Lentimonas sp. CC4: one gene and its partner. The protein of the gene in region 2 interacts with the protein of the main gene of each other region in a pairwise test. Links are inferred from orthologs where the notes say so. Each region holds a gene or a part of one and is shown on either strand. Other genes may lie near its edges.

Region 1 (10,103 bases), 1.0 Mb from region 2 along the record:
TCCTTGATCCACGCGTAATCATCCTCTTTGCAGCCAACGCCCTGCTGCTCTTTCTGTGTCTCTTGGTCAATTCTAGCCTAGCACCGCTCTCGCTGTATCTAGTGCTCCTCGGCCCAATGCTCGTGCTACCCGCACTTTACCTGAATCATCGCTCGTTCTTTATCTGCACCTTGATCACCGGCCTCTGGGTCGATGCCGCGCTTCCCTCTAAATTCGGGCTATTTACTTGCGGCTTCATGGCCATCGGCACCTGCATCACGATGGCCCGTATCCGCTTCCGCGCAGAGCACAACTACCACCCCATCCTAATCGCACACGTCGCGAATGTCGCTTGCATCCTGCTACTCACCATCAGCGAAGGGCTCGCGTATATTAGCTCTCCCGCCTTCTGGGGACAAGTGCTCGTCACCACCCTGCTCTCTCACCTAGCGCTGCTGATCATCGCACCGTGGTTCTTCAACCTCGAGCGCCTGCTTTTCACGCTCTGCCACGCTGAAACAGAGCCCGACGACTTCCCAATGCTATGAGTCAATACGATGTGCATAAGGGGGAAAATCCACGCATCCTACTGTTCCTCTGGATCGTCCTAGCGGCCTCCGCGGTCCTGATCGGCGGGCTCGGATGGAGCCAGCTGATCGACATTCGCGAATATAAGGAAATCGAAAAACGCCAGACCGAGCGACGCATCCTCACGCCCGGGCCACGCGGCGACATCTACGACCGCGACGGCAATCTACTCGTCGGTAACCGTCCGCACTACTCTGCCGTCGCTTACCTCGACGACCTACGCTCCGACTTTCGCAAGGAATACTCAAAGATCTACAACGCCGAGCGTGCCCGTATTAAAGAAGAATACGAGAATACACCCGAAGACGAACGCCCACACGACCCGCCCACCCCGAACTACAACAAGTGCGCATGGACTGCCCGCCTCAACGTCGTCAACCGCTACATCGACATCATCAATCGCATCACCGGCAGAGACGACTCGATTACCGAAAGTAAGCTAATCCGCCACTTCAACGAGAAGCTCCTGCTCCCACTACCGCTCGTCGAAGACCTAAGCCCCGATCAATACGCCCGCCTCGTCGAACAGATCCCCGTCAATTCCCCCATTCAAATCCACACTGGCACCGCACGCTACTACCCCTACAAATCCGCCGCAGCCCACCTACTCGGCTACGTGCAAAACACCCTGCCCGACGCCAGTGAAATCCCCGACGACGGCATCAAGACATTCACCTTCAAAACCAAGCTTGGCAAAACCGGCCTCGAACGCTCCTTCAACGACCTGCTCTCCGGCAAGACCGGCATGGAAATGTGGCGCGTCGACCCTCTCGGCTTTCAAGATACACGCCTAGAAATGATCCCTCCTGAACAAGGCGAGAATCTCATCACCAGTATCGACATGGACCTGCAACTCGCCGCTGAGACCGGCCTGGGCGATCGCACCGGCGCGGCCATCGCACTCGACATACAATCAGGCGAAGTGCTCACCCTCGTCAGCCATCCCACCTACGACCTCAACGACCTGAGCCCATTCATTCCACGCACCACCTTCGAGGAAATCAACGAACGCGGCGCATGGCTCAACCGCGCCCTACAGCTCTCTTACCCGCCCGGCTCCACCTTCAAGCTCATCACCTCCATCGCCGGCATGCGTAACGGCACCATCGATGGCAACACCAAGCACAACTGCCAAGGCGTGCACCGCGTCGGCAATCGCGTCTTCCGCTGCAACTCGCGCTGGGGGCACGGGCAAACCGACCTGCCCGCCGCCATTGAAAAAAGCTGTAACGTCTTTTACTATGCTGAAGGCCTACGCATGGGAATCGATGTCCTCAGCGCCGAAGCCAAGCGCTTCGGACTCGATCAAAAAACTGGTGTCGAAGTGCCCTTCGAAACCAGTCGCGTCGTCGTGCCCTCTAAAGAATGGAAACGAGAAAAAGTCGGTTCGGGCTGGGTGCCTGGCGACACCGCGAACACCGCCATCGGCCAAGGATTCCTCCTGCAGACTCCATTACAAATGGCCACCGTGATCGCCTCCATCGCACGCGGCGAGACGCGCACCAAACCCACCCTTAAAGCACTCACCCGCGAGGAGGCCATGCAGGTCAACCACGGCGGCGAATCCATCGGGCTCACGCCCGAACAAACACACCTCCTCTGGGAAGGCATGGAGCGCGTCGTCGGCCCCAACGGCACCGGCCGCCTCGTGCAAATCGACCACTTCCGCATCGGCGGCAAGACCGGCACCGCCGACTTCCGTGCCCACGGCAAAGAAGTGAACCTCGCCTGGTTCTTCGGGTTTGCCCCTATGGACAATCCGCAGATTGCGGTGGCCGTCATGGTCGAAGGCACCGACGAGAGCCACGGCTACCACGGCGGCTCCACCGCCGGCCCCGTCGCCAAAGACATTTTTCTAAAATTCATCGAGAAATACCCCGAACGCGCAGGCTTCCCAACGGCGTCAGAACAAAGTGACACAGACATTTTGTCTGTGTCATCAGAGTGAGCCGCCTCCACTCAAAGATCCAGCGGACTGACCATCTCCTTCTTTGTTCGGCTCTGCACGGTGTGCGTGTAAATCATCGTCGTCTTGATGTCGGCATGCACGAGCAGTTGCAGCATACCTTGTTCGAAATGAAGGAAGACTCCCAACAGAATGGAGCCACTTAGAAAACCAAGATTGGCACTTTAATGCCCGAGGCGTAGATCACTTCAAAAAAAGAATTAAAATTCAATTCGCAGACAGTTCCATCAGAATTGAAACGATTCGCGGTTGAGATCCAATATACAATAAACCTAATCAAGAAATCGAACAGGTCGTCAGCGAATCATCTCTATCCTTAAAAGAGTAGTTAGAAGACAGTAGTCAGAAGCTGAATATCAGTGTTTTATGAAGAATCTCCGATTCGCCAAATGGCTTCGCCCTTCGGTTGCACCCAAGGGCATAATAAGTGTCGCTGCGCTCGGCAGGCGGCGTCAAATACTCTCGGAAGCGCCTTATTACCAAGGACTAACTTCTGACTTCTAACTCCTGAATCTAGGTTGATCAAAAGAAGAGAGAGAGAATCTATTCACTGGTTGCAGTATTCCGAACCATGATGTGCCACTATTTCAAGCGCAGAAGAATTACATATAACGACACCAGAAATAGGATAGAGATTCGGAATGAATATCCCCTCGGCGGAGCGATATGTCCCGAAATCTGCGTTTCCAGTCATGTCATCCTTTAGATGGCAGGCACCTAGCCTGTAGACTCAGCAGACTCGCCACTGGCTTGCAAGCGACGCTCACGAGCAAACAAATCCTCTTCCCTTTGTTCTAGCTCGGCAAGTTTCTCCATATGCTCGTTCAGACGGGAAATCAAAGACTCCTCCATCTCCGCTAAAGCCTGCTCGCGTTCAGCTAGTAGCCCCTCGCCGTGATTCAAATCTTCATCGCGTCGCGTAAAGCTAGCAGCCTGTAAATGCGACGCTTCCCTCGATTGCCCCACCTGTAACTTTGCAACTTCGTGCTCCTGCTGCAGTGACTGGTAACGCTTCTTTAGATCAGCCAACTCTGCCTCCAAGTCACGAATTCGCAGAGACTCGCTCTCACTTGTCGCTGTTGGCACACGGCCACAATCCTCATCGGTCTTTTCGTAATACGCCTTCGGTGTAAAACTCGAAAAATCAGCAGCCATTAAGGAGAGAACTGAAGTATACTTTAAAGTCGGGCCGATCCCTGAAAATTGACAGTCGCCGAGATGCGACTCCAACAAAACCAGAATGTGCACCTTCGGATCGGCCAGCAATAATCGAACCTTCGCCCGGTTAGCACCCAGAGCACGATCAACCAACTGATCTTTCGTCAGTATACTTAGATGAATGCGAGGAGGAACAGCCATAATTCAGAACATAAGATAAATTACTTACGCAGAAAACAAGGTATATTCCTCTTTTCTTTCACAAGCACAGCAATATCCGGCTCAACACCACAGAGAAAATGAACGAACCTGCAGGCTTTTCAGGTAAAACAGAGCCACGACTCCCGAACGCTACAGCTTCCGAATATCAGCATAGGCACCGCTCGGACGCTCCAGCAATTTTGGAAACGTATCGATCAATTGACGCGCGCAGGTATCACCATCCGGCATTTTCTCCGTGCCCTTCGCCTCCTTCAAAATCGCCAATGGTTTGAAACGCTCATCTTCCGGAAGGTTCGTCAAATAGTCCTGCATCGCAGTATCCACCAAGCCCGGAGCCAAGGATGTAAAGTGCGTGCGGCGCTGCTCATTCGCATACATATGGATCAACATGTTCAATGCCGCCTTCGAAATGCTGTAACCATTCCAGCCACGTTGCCCCGAACGCGAAGCCCCCGACGAAATGGCCACCACCTGCTTCACTTGTCGGCCAGAGGCAAAAATCAGATCCAGCAACCACTTATTGGCGACCATATTGACCTCCATCGTTTCACGAAAATCGCTCAATGGAGTGTCCTTGAAATCACGAATCTCACCCAGCTTCCCAGCATTGAGAACGACTAAGTGTAGGTTCCCTGCATCTGCCAGCAAACTACCCACCGCATGGATCGCAGTCGCAGCATCGGCAAAGTCTGCTGCCTTAAAAATAAGCCCCTTTTCGATCAAATCCTTAGGCGCACGGCGACTGCACCCATATACCTGAGCACCTTGCTCCAAGTAAGTCTTTGCCAAACTATACCCCAAACCAGAGCTTACGCCTGTAATAAATACTTTCTGCATAGCACACCGTATGAGGTTTTTAGCCTAGAAATACAAACATTGTGTGAGCGTTATCCAAATTTCTTGAACACGTAATTCAAAAAACGGAAATCAGAAGCTAGGAGTTAGAAGTTGCTCAATGACACTGAGGAAGTTGCGCCAGTGGGCGCTCTACGCCAACTTGGCGAGACTCAAAAATGCGTATGTCGTAGAAACGGAGGTCTGAATTCTAACTTCTGGCTTCTGCTTAAGGACAACTCGACGCACTACTCCCCGCGCCAGGTATAAGCATGGCACAGCGCCACCGCAGCGGCATCGGATTCGTCCAATCGCTCAGTCAAATCAGCACCTGTAATACTCTGGATCGTTCGCGCCACTTGCTCTTTACTCGCTCGGCCCGCACCTGCCACGGCCTGCTTGATCCGCAATGGGGCATATTCAAAAACTGGCAAGCCGCGCATCGAAGCCACCGCAATCGCCGCACCGCGTGCCGCTCCCAGAATCTGCGCCGTCTGGAAATTTTGCACATAGATGGTCTGCTCAATCGCCACGTGATTGATCTTATGTTGATCAATAAAATCCTCCACTTGGTTGCCGATCGCACCGAGGCATTCGATCTGCGAGATAACCGGCTTCAGCTTGAGCGTCGCCGTTTCCAGCACCCGCACCTTGCCGTTCGGCTGATAGTCCAGCACCGCAAAACCACTGCCACGCAGGCTGGGGTCGATCCCTAGCACGATCCCCTTAAACTGCACCGTGCGCATCGGTGTCGCTCGCAGTGCCTTTGCAGATTGCGCACCGCCTCGCGCGATATGCTCAGCCCAAAGTTTACGTGTCGATTTACGTGCCATTGAGGAGAATTAGGAATTAAGAATTAGGAATTACGAGTTCGGAATGACCAGTTAGTCAATTAAACACCCCTCCCTCCTCAGCTCTCTGACCTCTGACCTCTGGCCTCTCACCTCTGGCCTCTGGCCTCTGACCTCTCACCTCTCACCTCTGACCTCTGACCTCTGACCTCTGACCTATAAAACCAGCTTCAGACCACCGATCACCACAAAGACCCAAATCAATATCTCAAATACCCGCTGGTTGATCCGCTTCACAATCAACGGCGCGATCATCGCAGCCACCAGCGCATACGGCATAAAACTCGCGCTAAACCCGAGGGAGCTGAAATCAATGATGCCCAAATCCATCATGAACGGCACTTTGATCAGATTCACCAATAGAAACAGCCACGCCGATGTGCCGATGTAGGCATATTTCGGCAGCCCCGAGGCAATAAAATAGAGCGCGGCCACCGGCCCCGCCGCATTTGCCACCATTGTCGCAAACCCACCAATGATCCCCGTCGTGGCAATGAACACTGGGTGGTGCGGCAACAGATCCTCCCCCTCATGGTTGCGGCGGCTCCACTTACGAAAGAAGTGCACCCCCGTCATCGAGAGCAGAATCACGCCGATCAAGAATTTGACATGCGCATCATTCACCCGACTAAAGACAAAATAGCCGATCACGATGCCCACGAGCATCCACGGCAGCAGCTTCCAAATATACGGCCACAGTGCATGACGACGATAGATCGAAACCGCCACAACATCTGCCGCGATCAAGATCGGCAGCAACACCCCGACCGATGCTTTCGCTGGCAGTGCCAGTGCCAGCAATACCACCGTGAGATTCCCCACGCCCGGCAAGCCACCTTTCCCCAAACCGACAAAGACCGCGCCCAACGCGACCAGCGCATATTGCCATGTTTCCAATTCCCCCATGGCAACGCAGACTTGCAGCCCGAAGACAGACCTCAACTCTTAATCATAATCTTACTCTTAATCATAATCCCCCTGATCGATTAAGAGTAAGATTATGATTAGGATTAAGACTGCCAGACGAAACTTCGCTCTTCACAACTCCCCCAAAGGCGACACAGTCCTCCTCATGCGTTGGAAATGTATTTGCGCCTACGACGGCACTGATTTTGAGGGTTGGCAACGCCAACCCAACGGCAACGCCGTGCAAAACCATATCGAAGCGATCCTCTCAAAGATCTTCTCCATCAAAATTCTAACCCAAGGCAGTGGACGCACCGATGCCGGCGTGCATGCCAACGGGCAATGCTTCCACTTCGATGCCGATTGGAAGCACCCACCTGAGAAGCTGATCCGTGCGCTGCATGCGCAATTGCCGACGACGATTCAGATCAAATCGATCCAGCCCGTCAGCGACGACTTTCACGCCCGCTTCTCCGTAACCGGCAAGCGCTACAAATACCGCTACACCCTCGGCCGCGCCAAACCGACCCACGACCGCTACGTCTGGGCCTGCCGTGACATTCCACTGGACCTCGACGCCATGAATGCCGCCGCCCAACACCTGGTCGGCACGCACGACTTTACCGCATACAGCGCCAGCCACAGTAAGGACAACGACCCGAACCCCGTAAAAACCGTGCACACGCTGGCAGTCATCCAGCGCGGCAAACAGCTCACGCTTACCGCCGAAGGCTCCGGATTTCTCTACAAAATGGTGCGCAGCATCGCCGGCGCACTCTACGCCGTCGGCCGCGGACGCCTCAGCCCCGACGAGATTCGCACAATTCTCGAATCCAAGCAGCGCACCCATCGCATCGTCACGGCACCTGGCAAAGGCCTAAGCCTCGACCGCGTTTTTTATAAATAACGAACCTTGATACGCAGACATGATGAAACCAATCGCACAAGCCCTCGCACTCATCTTCATGCTGCCGATCTGTCTTGCTCACGGGGAATCTCCCCTCATCGGCACACCACAAGGATCACAACTACAAGATTATCGTGCACAGGAAGGGGCATGGGTGCCTGCAGAAATCGACTCTGAGACTCCTTTGGAAACCTTGATTCAGCGACTAGATCATGATTGGGAGCTTAACTTCACCGGAAAATCCCAATACATTGGTTACACCGACGATATGTTCTCTATTGCAAAGCATGGGGACGCCGCAATCCCAGTCCTCATCGATTACATAAAGGAGAACCATTCATCCAAAGCGAGAATCGGAGCCGTGTATACTCTGCATCTTATTGGAATCGACCGAACTGTTTTCGGTGGCTTTGAAGAAGACTTCCGAAACCAAGCAGCGAGGGATGCATTACTCAGCTTATTGAATCATGCAGACCTACAGCAGTTAGCTGCAAGACTGCTGATGCGTGATCCATGGCCATACGATGTGCCGTTTCTATTTGCCGCACTTGAAAATTCGCAGACTGACGCTTTGCCGATCTCCAAGGCTCTATTTCGCTACGGATTACAGAATATCCCATTCCGGCAAAAGGACGCAATTTCTAATAAGTCCCTGCTACTGCGAGAGGTTCCGACCCCCGAAGGAGGCGACTTGGTTGATCTATTTCGTGCCATGAAAACCGTCAGCCAAGGAGACATTGTAATCGAACCTGGTTTACTTCTCAGTTGGCCTTACCTTCCTCAGGCCCCTACTTGGAAATTTGGATCTCCAGCACAATCCAGCCGTTCCATTGAGAAAATATTGGATCAATATGTTGGCGAAGGCAGACCTTTTAACTACACCGACTTAGGATACCCAGTGGATTGGTTTACAGATGGAGGAAGCATACAACTGTGCTCCCCGATCACAATGAAGCGTCGATGGCTTAATTGGTGGAAATATAGCCTTCATCGGTATGCGCGACCAATGATAACGAATTGAGCGATTCACCCTTGCTAGGGTAAGTAAGTAGTCAGCAGATCCGCGGACCTTTGGCAGGAGGGCAAACGCAAAATATAAAGATCCCCATTCCCCTTGCTCCAAATTATACCTGAAGTAAAGATCTCAGAGATTAAAAGTGACTGTGACATTTCAATACAGCCGTTTGTTGATCTAGAACGTGCCTTCCAATCCAGCTCAACACGGCCTTTCCTGCGTAAAGAACCGCGTCCTACACCATTCATTTAAATTTAGCTTTTGGTCGCAATCGTTGCTTTGCATGAGACGCTAACCATCAAATCAGATAGAACGCACCGACACCGGCCAACACGGTCGCACCTAAAGCAATCGCGATGTGTTTGCGTAATTGCGTCGAACCGAGCGAGAAAACCAAGCCTGCCTTGAGCAAGGTGTTAGCGATCGCGGCGACAATTACTGCTTTCGCTGCCAAATCGGCGGTCACGATGCCATCCTTAAGATTATTGGTAATCGATAGCGCGATGGCATCGAGATCCGTCAGCCCCGAGACAAAGCTCAAAGCGAGCAGGCCCTCGCTCAGGCCGGAACTCATAAACACTTTTACGAGCACAGAAATGATGCCGTAAATCAGCGCGAACTTAATCGCAATCCCTAGCCCAAGCGGGTTTTTCAACTCGGGTATTTCCGTCGCTTCTCTGCCCTTCCGATACAACAGCCCGACGATCAGGATATACAACAAGCCTGGCACCGACAGCACCAGAAACGGCAACCATAGCGACGGGATAAACTCTGGGCAAATGAGCCCGAGTATGATGATCACGCGCGCCAGCATCACCGTGCAGGCCATCACAATTGCTAGGGCAAAGCCTAATGAAAGCGCGGGATAGACCTTCGACTCTCGGCTAAATGCCAGCGTCGTAGCCGTGCTCGATGCTAGGCCTCCCACGAACCCCGTCAGTATCACGCCAGAGCGTGTGCCGAGCATGCGAATCAACAAATACCCCACAAATCCAAGCCCCGAAATGAGCACCACCATCAGCCACAACGAATACGGATTGATCGCCTCCGACGGACCATAGCCTTGGTTCGGCACCAGTGGCAGCACGACTCCCGTGACCGCGACAAATTGCAGGGTTGAGCGAATATCCTCGTTCGTAAAACGCCGCGTCCACGAATGCGTGGTCTGCTTCAGCCCAAGTGTCACCATGGTTAAGGCGGCCAGCATCACCGCGAGCGGCAAATGATCCCAATACACCAGCGCACCGAGGAACAGGGTTATAATCGCAGCAGCGCCCGTTGTAAATCCCACCCGACTTTTATCTTTGTCCACGCGACCATGCAGCACGAGGTGCAGCCCGACTATCACTAGCGCCACGACAAAGCAGTAAGGTGCATAGCTCTCCGAGAGAAATGCCGAGGTATAACCGATCAACGCCCACAGCACGAACGTGCGTAAGCCAGCGAAGGAAGCATCGTGCTGATCTGTTCCCTGCTCCTGCTGATCCCCCCATTGGCGAATTAAGCCAATCAACGCGCCGAGACTGGCACTGAGAATAAGAGACTGGAGCAATAGATCCATAAAACCCAAACGTTTGTTCTAACTAAAAAATCTACAGTCACATTAAGCGGTCGACTCGATCAGGTCAAACCTTGGCAGTGGCCATATGCAATCGCATTGAGGTCGACTACCCCGCC
Region 2 (10,034 bases):
CGGTCGATTACACGGAGCTATTTCAGCAAATTGTTTATCGAACGAAGATCGTGTTGCGCCGCTATTGGTGGGTGATTCCTCTGGCGGTGGCTCTAGGGGTCTGCGCTAAAGCGGTCCAGAGTCATTTTAAAGAGCCGTTCTATCTGTCAAAGGCTCAAATGATTGTCAGTGGTCGGATTGATTTACCTGAGAATGACGTGTATGCAGAGGAGCGTGATAACTTCTTTGGGACTCAAATCGAGCTCATGTTGAGCGAGCAGGTGCAGGTGCGGGCCGTTGAGCGTATACGTTTATCAAATCCTGAATTGGACGCTGCGTTGAGGGAGACTGAGGCGTATCAGGTCAATGGATTGAACTCGTTGGATATCGAAGCGTATGTAAAGCGAGACACGTCGATCTTTGTCCTTCGAGCGTATACTCCGCACGCTGAATATACTCAGGCATATTTGGATGCGGTGATGGAGGAATACATCAACCGACGAGTGGAAATGCGCTCGAAGACCTCGGAGCGAACCTATGATGCGATTGTTGCGCAGTTGCAGATACTGGAGAAAGAAGTGGATGAGGGGGAAGATGCGATTGTCGAATTTCAGCAGCGTAACAATATCGTCTTTATTCAGGAGCAAGGTTCCGCTGCGGGAGTGTATCTTGCTGAGTTGAAACGTGAAGTCGCAGAGTTGAATACCGAGAGCCGCTCGTTGACTTCGATTCTCAATGAGAATCCACAGCAAAAGAGTTTGTTGATCGATCAGTTACAGGGGGCAGGTCGCGGGGAGGCGCCCTCGAGCGAGGCGTTTAATGGTGGAGGCGTCGATGAGAATCAGAAATATATACAGAGCAAAGAGCAGTTGCAGTTGTTACATGCCCAGTTGGATGAATTCTCAATTTATTTAAAGCCGAAGCATCCGAAAATAATCGGTCTTAAAAATCAGATTGAGCGCACTGAGAATCAATTGAAAATACATCGCGCTCAGGCGCTGGAGCGTATTGCAGAGCGTCAGCAGGTGGTCGGGAATCAGATCAAGAATCTCAATGCAGAGATTGAAATCTGGGAAAAGACCGCGCTGGAAAATGGGCGTTTGATTGCTGAATTCGAACGTTTGCAGTCACGCCTGAAGCGTTCAAAGGAGGCGTATGCGAGTAGCCAGGACTCACTGCGTGCGATTGATACGAATCAGAATCTACAACAAGACACAGTTTCGATTTTGGTGAATGCGCGTAAGCCAGTCCCTGCAGGGGTAGGTCTTGTGCGTCAATTTGCGATGGGAGGCTTGTTTGGATTCGTCTTGGCTGGCGGCGTGCTTTTTCTGTTGGGTGCACTGGATAATCGAATTTTGTCTGCGAATGAGTTAAGTGCGCAGTTTCAGCATCCCTTGATCGGGGCGATTCCCTATGAGAAGGTAAATGAGGGGGATGTGCACTCGGTGTTGTTGCGTAAGAATGATGATCGCTATGTGTTTGCAGAGGCTTGTCGTAACCTGAGGACGTCCGTGTTCTTTATGGGGGATGAGCATGTGAAGCCTAGTGTTTTTGCTGTGACGAGTGCGGTGCCTTCAGAGGGGAAGTCCACTGTAGCGGCGAACTTGGCTGTGGCATTATCCTTTGCACATTCGAAGGTCTTACTCGTAGATGCTGACTTACGTCGTGGGCGTCTGCACCATTTACTTAAGTTGAACCGAGAGAATGGGTTTTCTGATATTTTAGATGGCCGACTGACACTCGATACTGCGCTGCAATCGAGTCGTTATGAGCATTTAGATTTCGTCTCTATTGGTGGGTATCCCGATCATCCGGCTGAATTGCTGATGAGTGAGAATATGGATGCGTTTATCCGCGAGGCGAGAGAGCGGTATGATTTTGTTATCTTTGATACGGCGCCGATACTTGCGACTGATGATACGTCTGGATTTGCAGGGAAGGTCGATGCTGTATTGTTTACGATTCGGTGTGCATATACTCAGGTTCGTCAGATCAAACCCGCGATGGCTCGTCTGCGTGAGCGTAATATCGATGTTTCAGGGTTGATCCTTAACTATGTCGATGCGATGCAGCCGGGGTATTACTACTACAAATATTCGGAGTATTATACTGATTCAAAAAGTGGTAGTAGCTCGTCTTCTAAAACTACCAGCACCTAACCTCGGTTTGTGCGTGGTTATGAATTTAATAGGGCAAGAGGCTTAGGTATGGATTCAGATCCACGAAAAAAGTATCGACGCATAAAGCATCGAGATGAGAGTTCGTCTCGGAGTCGCGGGCGCTCAAAAGGTATGCGCCGCAGGTCCTCGCCGCCCGCTACGTCGTCTTTCGCTGCAGTAAGTGTTTCGCCATCGAAGGCGCCGGTTTCATTGCCAGAGCCTAAAGGTGCGCCTGCTATCTGTAAGGGCTTCATCTTGGGCTTGCTGGGCGTGTGCGTTTTAATCCTGCTTGGAGGTGGGCATCATGTGCATGCGTTGGGATTCGCTCTGGTCTTGCCGGGAGTAGCTTTGCTGTTACGCCCTCCGACACGTAGCCTTGGTAAGTGGCTGGATGTGGGGCTGTTTGGTTTATTGGGCTCTCTATTGTTCGCTTTCTTGCCCATGTTTTATTGGAAGACTCCAGCGTGGAGGACGACTGCGGTTGATGTTTTTGGGTTCGAATTGCCGTGGAGCTTGTCGGTGCAACCGTGGATTAGCTTTGAGGCCTTCTTGTTGGCTGTGGCTGGTTTTAGTTGGTTGTATGCGGCATCCAGTTGGAAGGTGAACTATTCGGGGCGGAAGTGGATATACTTTTGGCTGTCCTGCTTGATTGCTGTCTTCGCCGTGGTGGTTTTGGTGGGTAATCTTTTTGGGTTGCGCTATCCTGGGGCAGAATCTGCGACTGCGTTTAGTTTTTTCCCGAACCGCAACCAGACGTCTGACTTTATTGCGATTGGGGGAGTGCTGACGTTTAGCTATGCGATGGAGGGCTTGAGGGGGCGTAGGCTGATTCAACTGGTTGGCTTTGTTGGATCGTTCTTATGTTTGGCTGCGCTGATCTATGGGGTGTCGCGAGCGGGAGTGCTATTGTATTTCGGCGGCATTGGTTTGTGGTTTGTCTTTAGTCTGCGTCGTTCGGTTATGTCGTTGTTCTTAAAGGTCGGTGTTCCAGTCGTGCTGCTGGTCTTCAGCGTTTTCATTACGAGCCATGAACCGGCTGTGGAGCGTGCGACGAAGTATCTATCGTCTCCGTCAGAGTGGGGGCAGGGCAACCGAATGTTGATCATGCATGATGCGGTGGATATGATTCAAGCCGCGCCGTTGACTGGGCACGGAGTGGGGAATTTTGAAGAGGTGTTCCCTCAGTATCGTGATGTGTCGCGCAATTATCAGCGGGCGGTTCACCCTGAAAGTGATTTATTTTGGTTGGGTGCTGAGGGTGGTTTAATTGCAGTGTTCTTTTTGGGGCTCTTGATTGTATCGTATTTTAGAAAATGCCGAACTTCTAGGTCAGGGCGCAGTGGTGCATTTCGTATGATTGCGTTGACGGGGGTGGTTTTATTTTTGGTGCACGGTTTGTTTGATGTGTCGGGGCATCGCCCAGGGACTGCTTATTTTGCGATTTTATTTGCGACGCTGGCCTTGCCGCGTGCGACTTCTGCGCCGCGTGCCACCTTTAAGCCTGTGGTTTGGCGCAGTGTGGGAGGTGTTTTGCTGCTCTTCGGCGGGCTTTGGATTCTCGGGGGTCTGTTTGGACTGCCGACGCATTCGTCCGTGGCGTTGGATATTCAAGAGCAGCGTGCGACTGAGAGTAGTGCTGTGGCGGATCTAGATCGAGCTGAGGGTGCGATAGATAAAGTGATTGCGTTGCAACCGTTGAGTTGGCGTGGGTATTTTCAGCGTGCTCAGATCGGCTTGTCGCGTGGTGACCTGCGATCAGAGGTCGCTCAAGATTTTCGTCGTGCTCGCTTTGCGGAGCCAAATATTGGGATGATTGCTTATGAGGAGGGGCTGGCATGGCTACCTTATGATGTGAATCGCACCGTGTCTGCATGGCGCGAGGCGTTGATTCGTTATGTCGATTCGAAGGAGGATCTTTATCGCAGAATGCTGGAGAAGGCCTCTAAGAATGATGCGTTGATGGAGGGCATGATTGAAATGTCTCAAGTCGATGCGACTGATCGGGCGCGCTTGCTGCTGTTCTTGTCTGGTTCGGCGTTTAAGCGAGAAATAGAGAAAGAGCTGCGTGCGGAGGCGTCGTTGGCGCGGTTTACGAGGGAGGACCGGACAGCAATATTGAGACGATGGGCTGATGTTGGAGAGTCGGATCAGCTGGAAGCATATCTGGAAGAGTATGGTGATACCTTGGACTCGACTTGGTTGTTATATGCCATGCTTCGTCAACATCAGGCTCGGTATAAGGAGGCTGTGGATTTGATGCGGAAGGGGCTTCCCGCGCCGCAAATTCCCGAGGTGAAAATTGACTTGAGCAGAATTGATCGCCTGAAGCGCGGCTTCTTTGCTGCATCAAGCGATTTGTCGAAGGGCACTGCATTGATGAGGTATTATATAGAAAACGAGGAATACTCGGAGGCGCTACTTATTGTTAATCAAATACTCAAGCAATCGAACCCGCCAAGATATGTGTATTACTGGCGTGCTGAGATTCTCTATAAGTTACAGCACTATTCTGAGAGCTGGTATGCGTTTGAGGACTATTGGAAGCAGACTCAGTAGGCCGAAGGGGGCTGGATTCAAAAAAAAGGTTCATCGTCGATTAGTGGGATCGCTGTTGAGGCTCACCGCACACTGGGGGAATATCTGATTCAACATTGGGGTGCATGCTTCTCCTGCTTGCAGGCGAGCATGTCTTCGACTGCGCAAAACAGACTCTCTCCGAGAAGCCCGTGCCACAATGCAATTGAGCTTTGTTCTATCTCAGTGATTTACTGTCGAACGAGTCCGCTCCCTGTCATCGTCGATGAGCCAAAAAAAGCCGCTACGATCATCGCAGCGGCCTTTAGGAAAGGGTGGTATCAACTGGTGCTTACTGACGAACGCGGCTGACGCCCTTGTTGTCGGTGATGACGCGCACGCTGTCACCTTTGAGGAAGGCATCATCGGCTTCTTGGACGATGACTAAGATACGGCCGTCCTGGAGTTCGACTTCGAGCTCGTGGCCTGCGACTGTGCGCATGTTTTTCTCAGACTTTGCCCCAACTGCTGCCCCTGCCAGTGCGCCCCCCATGGCTGCGAGCGTGCTGCCGCGGCCGTTGCCTAGCATCGAGCCTGCGATGCCGCCTGTTGCAGCACCAACTACTGCGCCACCACCTGTTGTCTCAGGTTCGATGGTGACTGCTGCAACATTGAGTAGCACACCATACTGGACATTCATCTGTTGTTGGGCTTGGCCACGTGTGTATGTTTTGCCGCCTTGACTGGCCGTGTCACAGCCTGTCATGGCGATGGTTGAAAGAGCCACTAGTGCAGAAAGAGAAAGAGCGCGAGTTGTGTTTTTCATGATATAAGAATGGTGAGTGTAGAGCCTAAGCAGAGAGCTATAAAATAGCTAGATAGCTGTAAAATCAAGCGAACCAATTAAGGAATACCTGAATAATCAGTGCATTGGCGATATCTACGAAGAAACCGCAGACTAGAGGCACTATTATGAACGCTTTGTGAGCTGCTCCATAGCGTTTCGAGACCGCCGTCATATTTGCCATCGCAGTCGGAGTGGAGCCGAGTGAGATGCCTCCAAAGCCCGAGCATATCACGGCGGCTTCGTAATCGCGTCCCATGAGGCGGAACACCACAAAGAGGGCAAAGCAGAATGCGAGTATGAATTGCACGCCGAGGATGGCGACAATCGGCCCTGCAAGGTCAGTCAGGGTCCAGAGTTGTAGACTCATTAAAGACATTGCTAGGAACATTCCAAGAGCGACGTCCGACATCAGGGCAAGGGCAGGAGTGCCTGATGGCCATTTTAGCTTAGGAAACAGTCGAGGCACGGTATTGGTCAAAATAATTCCACCGAAGAGGCAGCATACAAATAGCGGTAAGTCTAGGCCTGCACTTTCTAAGCCTTGCTGAATCGCAGCTCCTAGAGTCAGGCATAGGTTGAGTATCAGCCAAGCACTGAGGATGGAATACATGTCCACTTTTGTGTGTTCATGGTTGTGTGTGAGTCCAACGTCTGGCTGCTCGCAGGTTTTGGGCTCCAATTTGTGGCGCTTGATGAGGATATTCGCGATGGGGCCACCCATTAGGGAGGCGAGCACTAGGCCAAAAGTTGCGCAGGCGATTCCGATTTCCGAAGCATTGGTGATCCCGTATTGCTCCACGTAGACCGGGGTCCATGCAATTGCGGTGCCGTGTCCGCCGATGAGCGAGGTGGTGCCGCCAAGCACGCCAACCGCACCGTCTAGGCCGAAGAGTGAGGCGACTCCGACTCCTGCGATGTTTTGCAGAAACATGAATACGATGGTGGCACTCAATAAAATAACTAGAGGCAGGCCGCCAGAAAGGAGAGAGCGCAGATCCGAGTTGAGGCCGATGCCTGCGAAGAAGTAGATAAGCAGCACATCGCGTGCGTGTAGGTCGAACGAGATTTCAATGCCAGTGGTCAGGTAGAGCACGAATGTAATCAAGCAGATTAATAATCCGCTACTGACTGGCTCGGGAATATTGTAGCGCCGTAAGATGGAGAAACGGGTGCTCAGCAGCTTGCCTATAAATAAGACAATGATGCCGAGGTTGAATGTGGTGAGCATTTCTAATTCCATAAGTTTTGCTAGAGGGAGTGGTATCGTTGGCCTGAGTGACTGTGAGGTCAAATATGGATGGTAGGGGGGATTGGGTCCCGGATCGAACTAATAGAACCTAAGACATCGGAATCTGTTGGGCACAAAAAAGCCTGTAAATCATTGAGATTCACAGGCTTTTAAGAAAGTGGTAGACCGTCGGGGACTTGAACCCCGAACCAATTGATTAAAAGTCAACTGCTCTACCGATTGAGCTAACGATCCGCTTTAAAAACGCAGGATGGAAGGCATCTAGTCGGGTCTTGTCAAGTTCAGGAAACATCTTTTTTATCTTTTTTGAACGAAATACTTTGGAACAAATCTAAGCTTTAAACGATCTAGCTTACATGAACCCTACAATGAGAGTAAAAAGCGAACCAGCCTGCCAAGACGATCTCTTGATCGAACGTATCAAAAACGGTGATAATGCCGCCTATGAAGATATGGTTACGCGCTATTGGGATCGTATCTTTGCGCGCGTGCATCATCTTTTAAAAAATCAGCAAGATGCTGAGGAAGTGACGCAAGATGCCTTTATCCGTGCGCACCGCGGGCTAGAAAGTTTTCGCGGGGATGCTTCATTTTCGACGTGGCTCTATCAAATCGCTACGAACTTGGCTCACAATCGCTACTGGTATTGGTTCCGTCGCAAGCGGGATTACTCCGTCTCACTGGATCAGCCTCTGTCTGCAGAGGGCGATTTGACTCTTGAGAATGTGATGCCTAGCGAGAGCGAGACGCCTGCTGAGTCAGCTGTAACGCAAGAGTTCGTTGATCGCGTGTCTGAATGCATGAATGGGCTTGGCGATAAGCATCGCGAAGTGCTGACCTTGCGTAATGTCCAAAATATGAGCTATGAGGAGATTTCTCAAGAGCTAGATATCAGTGTCGGCACGGTGAAAAGCCGTATCGCACGCGCTCGTGAGAGTCTGCGTGAATTGATGGGTAGCGATTTCTCATGAACGACACTGAATTTTCAGAGCTGGTAAATTTGTATTTCGACCGAGAAATTACCTCGGACGATCTTGAATGGTTGCAGCAAGAGCTCGCCGCGAATCCTGCGCGTAAGCGTGAGTTTCAGGCACGTTTTCGTTTGCACCAAGCGATGCGCATGGCGGTGGCGCCTGAGGTGGAGCAAGTTGCCAAGTTTCGTGAATTGGGCGCTCGTCAGGCGTCTCAAGCGAGCCGTCTTACGGTTTTAGTCTTTGGCTCAGGTATTGCTGCATGTGCCGCTGTAGGCTTTGTTTTGCTGAAACCAGTGTTTCGGGAGTCCGAGGCGGTCGCCTCGACCGAAGAGATTTCAGGGCTGGAACACTCTGATATCCAGCGTTTTGCTGATAATCAAGTCCTGCCAGAGTCGCGTCGCGGGAGCTTAGCCTCGCACTTACGCTTGCTGGGGCTCACCCCAGATATGGCTCCTGATGAGCGTCAGCTCCGAGGGGTGGATCATGAGGCGCTGCGTCAACGCGAAGCACGCCGCCAGTATGAGATTGATCGCATCAATCAGTTTAAGGCCTTTTCGGCTATGCCAGAGCCACGATTGTTTGAGTCGCTGGATGATAGTTCACCCCAAGAAACGCAGGCGCAGCGTTGGCCCGCGGGTTTTCAGAGCTCTTTGGCTAGTTTCTAGCCACCCCATCTCACGATTGCGCTATGACAGCGCTTTTTTGACGAGTGCTTCGACGCTGGCATCCGCCGGCAATAGGCTGGAGGCCTTGCGCACAAATTTATCCGCATCCGCTGGCTTGTAGCCCAAGATAATAAGGCTGCTGACTGCATCTTGAAATGCACCTGGGCTAGCGTTGGCAGCGACGCTTGACGTCTCACTTGTGGAAGCTGTGGCACTGAGGCCGACTTTGTCTTTGAGCTCAATGACTAGGCGCTCGGCGGTCTTTTTGCCGATCCCGGGGCACTTTGTGAGGAGTGCGATGTCCGATCCAGCAATCGCACCGCGTAGGAGATCAACTGACATGCGGCTTAGTATCGCGATGGCGATCTTTGGGCCGATTCCAGACACTTTCTCGACGATCAGGCGAAAGAAATCGCGATCCTCCCTTGTGGCAAAGCCATAAAGCGAGGCGCTGTCTTCGCGGTAAACCGAATGGATGAATAGGCTGCATTGATTGCCCTCGGCTGGCACTTTTTCTGCCGTCGTGATCGGGATATGCACCTCATAGCCGACACCGCCTGCGTCGATGACGACCATCAGTGGGGTGGTTTCGAGGACGGTTCCTTTTAGGCGAGCGATCATTCAGTGAGAGTGAGAAGTGGCAGTGAGAGCGGAGTCTTGCTAGTCAACGAGACCGAGCACGTCTTCCATGTTATAGACACCTGGAGCTTTGCCGACTGCCCAATGTGCAGCGCGGACGGAGCCCTGGGCAAAGATCTTGCGGTCAGTCGCGCGGTGGGTGAGTTCGATGCGTTCGCCTTCGCCGCAGAAATAGACGGTGTGTTCACCAACGATGTCGCCGCCTCGGATTGCATGCACACCGATTTCTTTACGTGGGCGTGCACCGACGAGGCCTTCGCGACCATGCACGACTTGTTCGTCGTTGAGCTCGTAGGACTCCTTAAGAATCTCGATTAGGCGCTCAGCAGTGCCGCTGGGGGCGTCTTTTTTGTGGTGGTGGTGCATTTCCAGCACTTCCGGCTCGTATTGTTCACCCAGAATGGCAGCAGCCTTGCGGGTCAAATAGTTCAGTGTATTAACGCCGACTGAGTAGTTGCCTGCCCAGACGACGGGGATCTTACCTTCGACGGTGGCGAGAATCGCCGCTTTTTCTTCTGGGGTGTGACCAGTCGTGCCGATGACTAGAGGAATGTTGTTGGCGACTGCCAACTCCGCGATGCCAGGAGTGATTTCGTGAAAACTAAAGTCGATGATCGCATCGCAGTTGGCGACGTTTGCGCTAGGATCGTCGCCTGCGTCACATGCGGAAGCGATGACTGCGTTATTAGATTCGGCGACTTCGGAGATGGCGAGACCCATGCGTCCGCGTGAGCCGTTGAGTAGAATGTTAAGAGCCATGTTAAATAGTTATTTGAGCGTGATTAGACGAGACCGAGGTCTGCGAATAGTGTGTCGAGCACTTGGCGTGTGCCATCGGTGAGACCGGCAAGCGGGAGTCGGACTTCATCGGATTGGATGATGCCTGCTTGCTTGAGTGCATACTTGATTGGCACTGGGTTCGGTTCGAGGAAGATGGCCTTAAAGAAAGGATAATACTTGTGGTAAGTTTCGCGGGCGGTCGCGTAGTCGTTGTTGTTCGCGGCCTGC

Evidence for each region.
Region 1: the proteins of ruvA (region 2) and GZZ87_RS03865 interact in binary tests that used the Escherichia coli proteins (3 or more experiments, as listed by UniProt). The link is inferred for Lentimonas sp. CC4 from one-to-one orthologs.

The regions. Positions count from the first base shown.
Region 1 is NZ_CACVBO010000001.1:868,891-878,993, forward strand. What follows is about bases 3,789-6,683. They hold GZZ87_RS03865 (crossover junction endodeoxyribonuclease RuvC), read right to left. Parts: upstream 5,581-6,683; coding sequence 4,996-5,580; downstream 3,789-4,995. Other genes in these bases: GZZ87_RS03855 (hypothetical protein), read right to left, coding at 3,789-3,892; GZZ87_RS03860 (SDR family NAD(P)-dependent oxidoreductase), read right to left, coding at 4,043-4,750; GZZ87_RS03870 (sulfite exporter TauE/SafE family protein), read right to left, coding at 5,755-6,540; truA (tRNA pseudouridine(38-40) synthase TruA), read left to right, coding at 6,599-6,683. Also shown: rod shape-determining protein MreC, read left to right, coding at 1-7; GZZ87_RS03840 (hypothetical protein), read left to right, coding at 1-527; GZZ87_RS03845 (penicillin-binding transpeptidase domain-containing protein), read left to right, coding at 524-2,515; more of GZZ87_RS03855, read right to left, coding at 3,251-3,788; more of truA, read left to right, coding at 6,684-7,411; GZZ87_RS03880 (hypothetical protein), read left to right, coding at 7,431-8,432; GZZ87_RS03885 (MgtC/SapB family protein), read right to left, coding at 8,725-9,987.
Region 2 is NZ_CACVBO010000001.1:1,871,324-1,881,357, forward strand. What follows is about bases 7,209-10,034. They hold ruvA (Holliday junction branch migration protein RuvA), read right to left. Parts: upstream 9,009-10,034; coding sequence 8,409-9,008; downstream 7,209-8,408. Other genes in these bases: GZZ87_RS08315 (sigma-70 family RNA polymerase sigma factor), read left to right, coding at 7,209-7,719; GZZ87_RS08320 (hypothetical protein), read left to right, coding at 7,716-8,387; dapB (4-hydroxy-tetrahydrodipicolinate reductase), read right to left, coding at 9,048-9,785; dapA (4-hydroxy-tetrahydrodipicolinate synthase), read right to left, coding at 9,809-10,034. In the rest of the region: GZZ87_RS08290 (polysaccharide biosynthesis tyrosine autokinase), read left to right, coding at 1-2,138; GZZ87_RS08295 (O-antigen ligase family protein), read left to right, coding at 2,349-4,694; GZZ87_RS08300 (glycine zipper 2TM domain-containing protein), read right to left, coding at 5,005-5,478; gltS (sodium/glutamate symporter), read right to left, coding at 5,543-6,739; more of GZZ87_RS08315, read left to right, coding at 7,117-7,208. UniProt on the Escherichia coli protein: The RuvA-RuvB-RuvC complex processes Holliday junction (HJ) DNA during genetic recombination and DNA repair.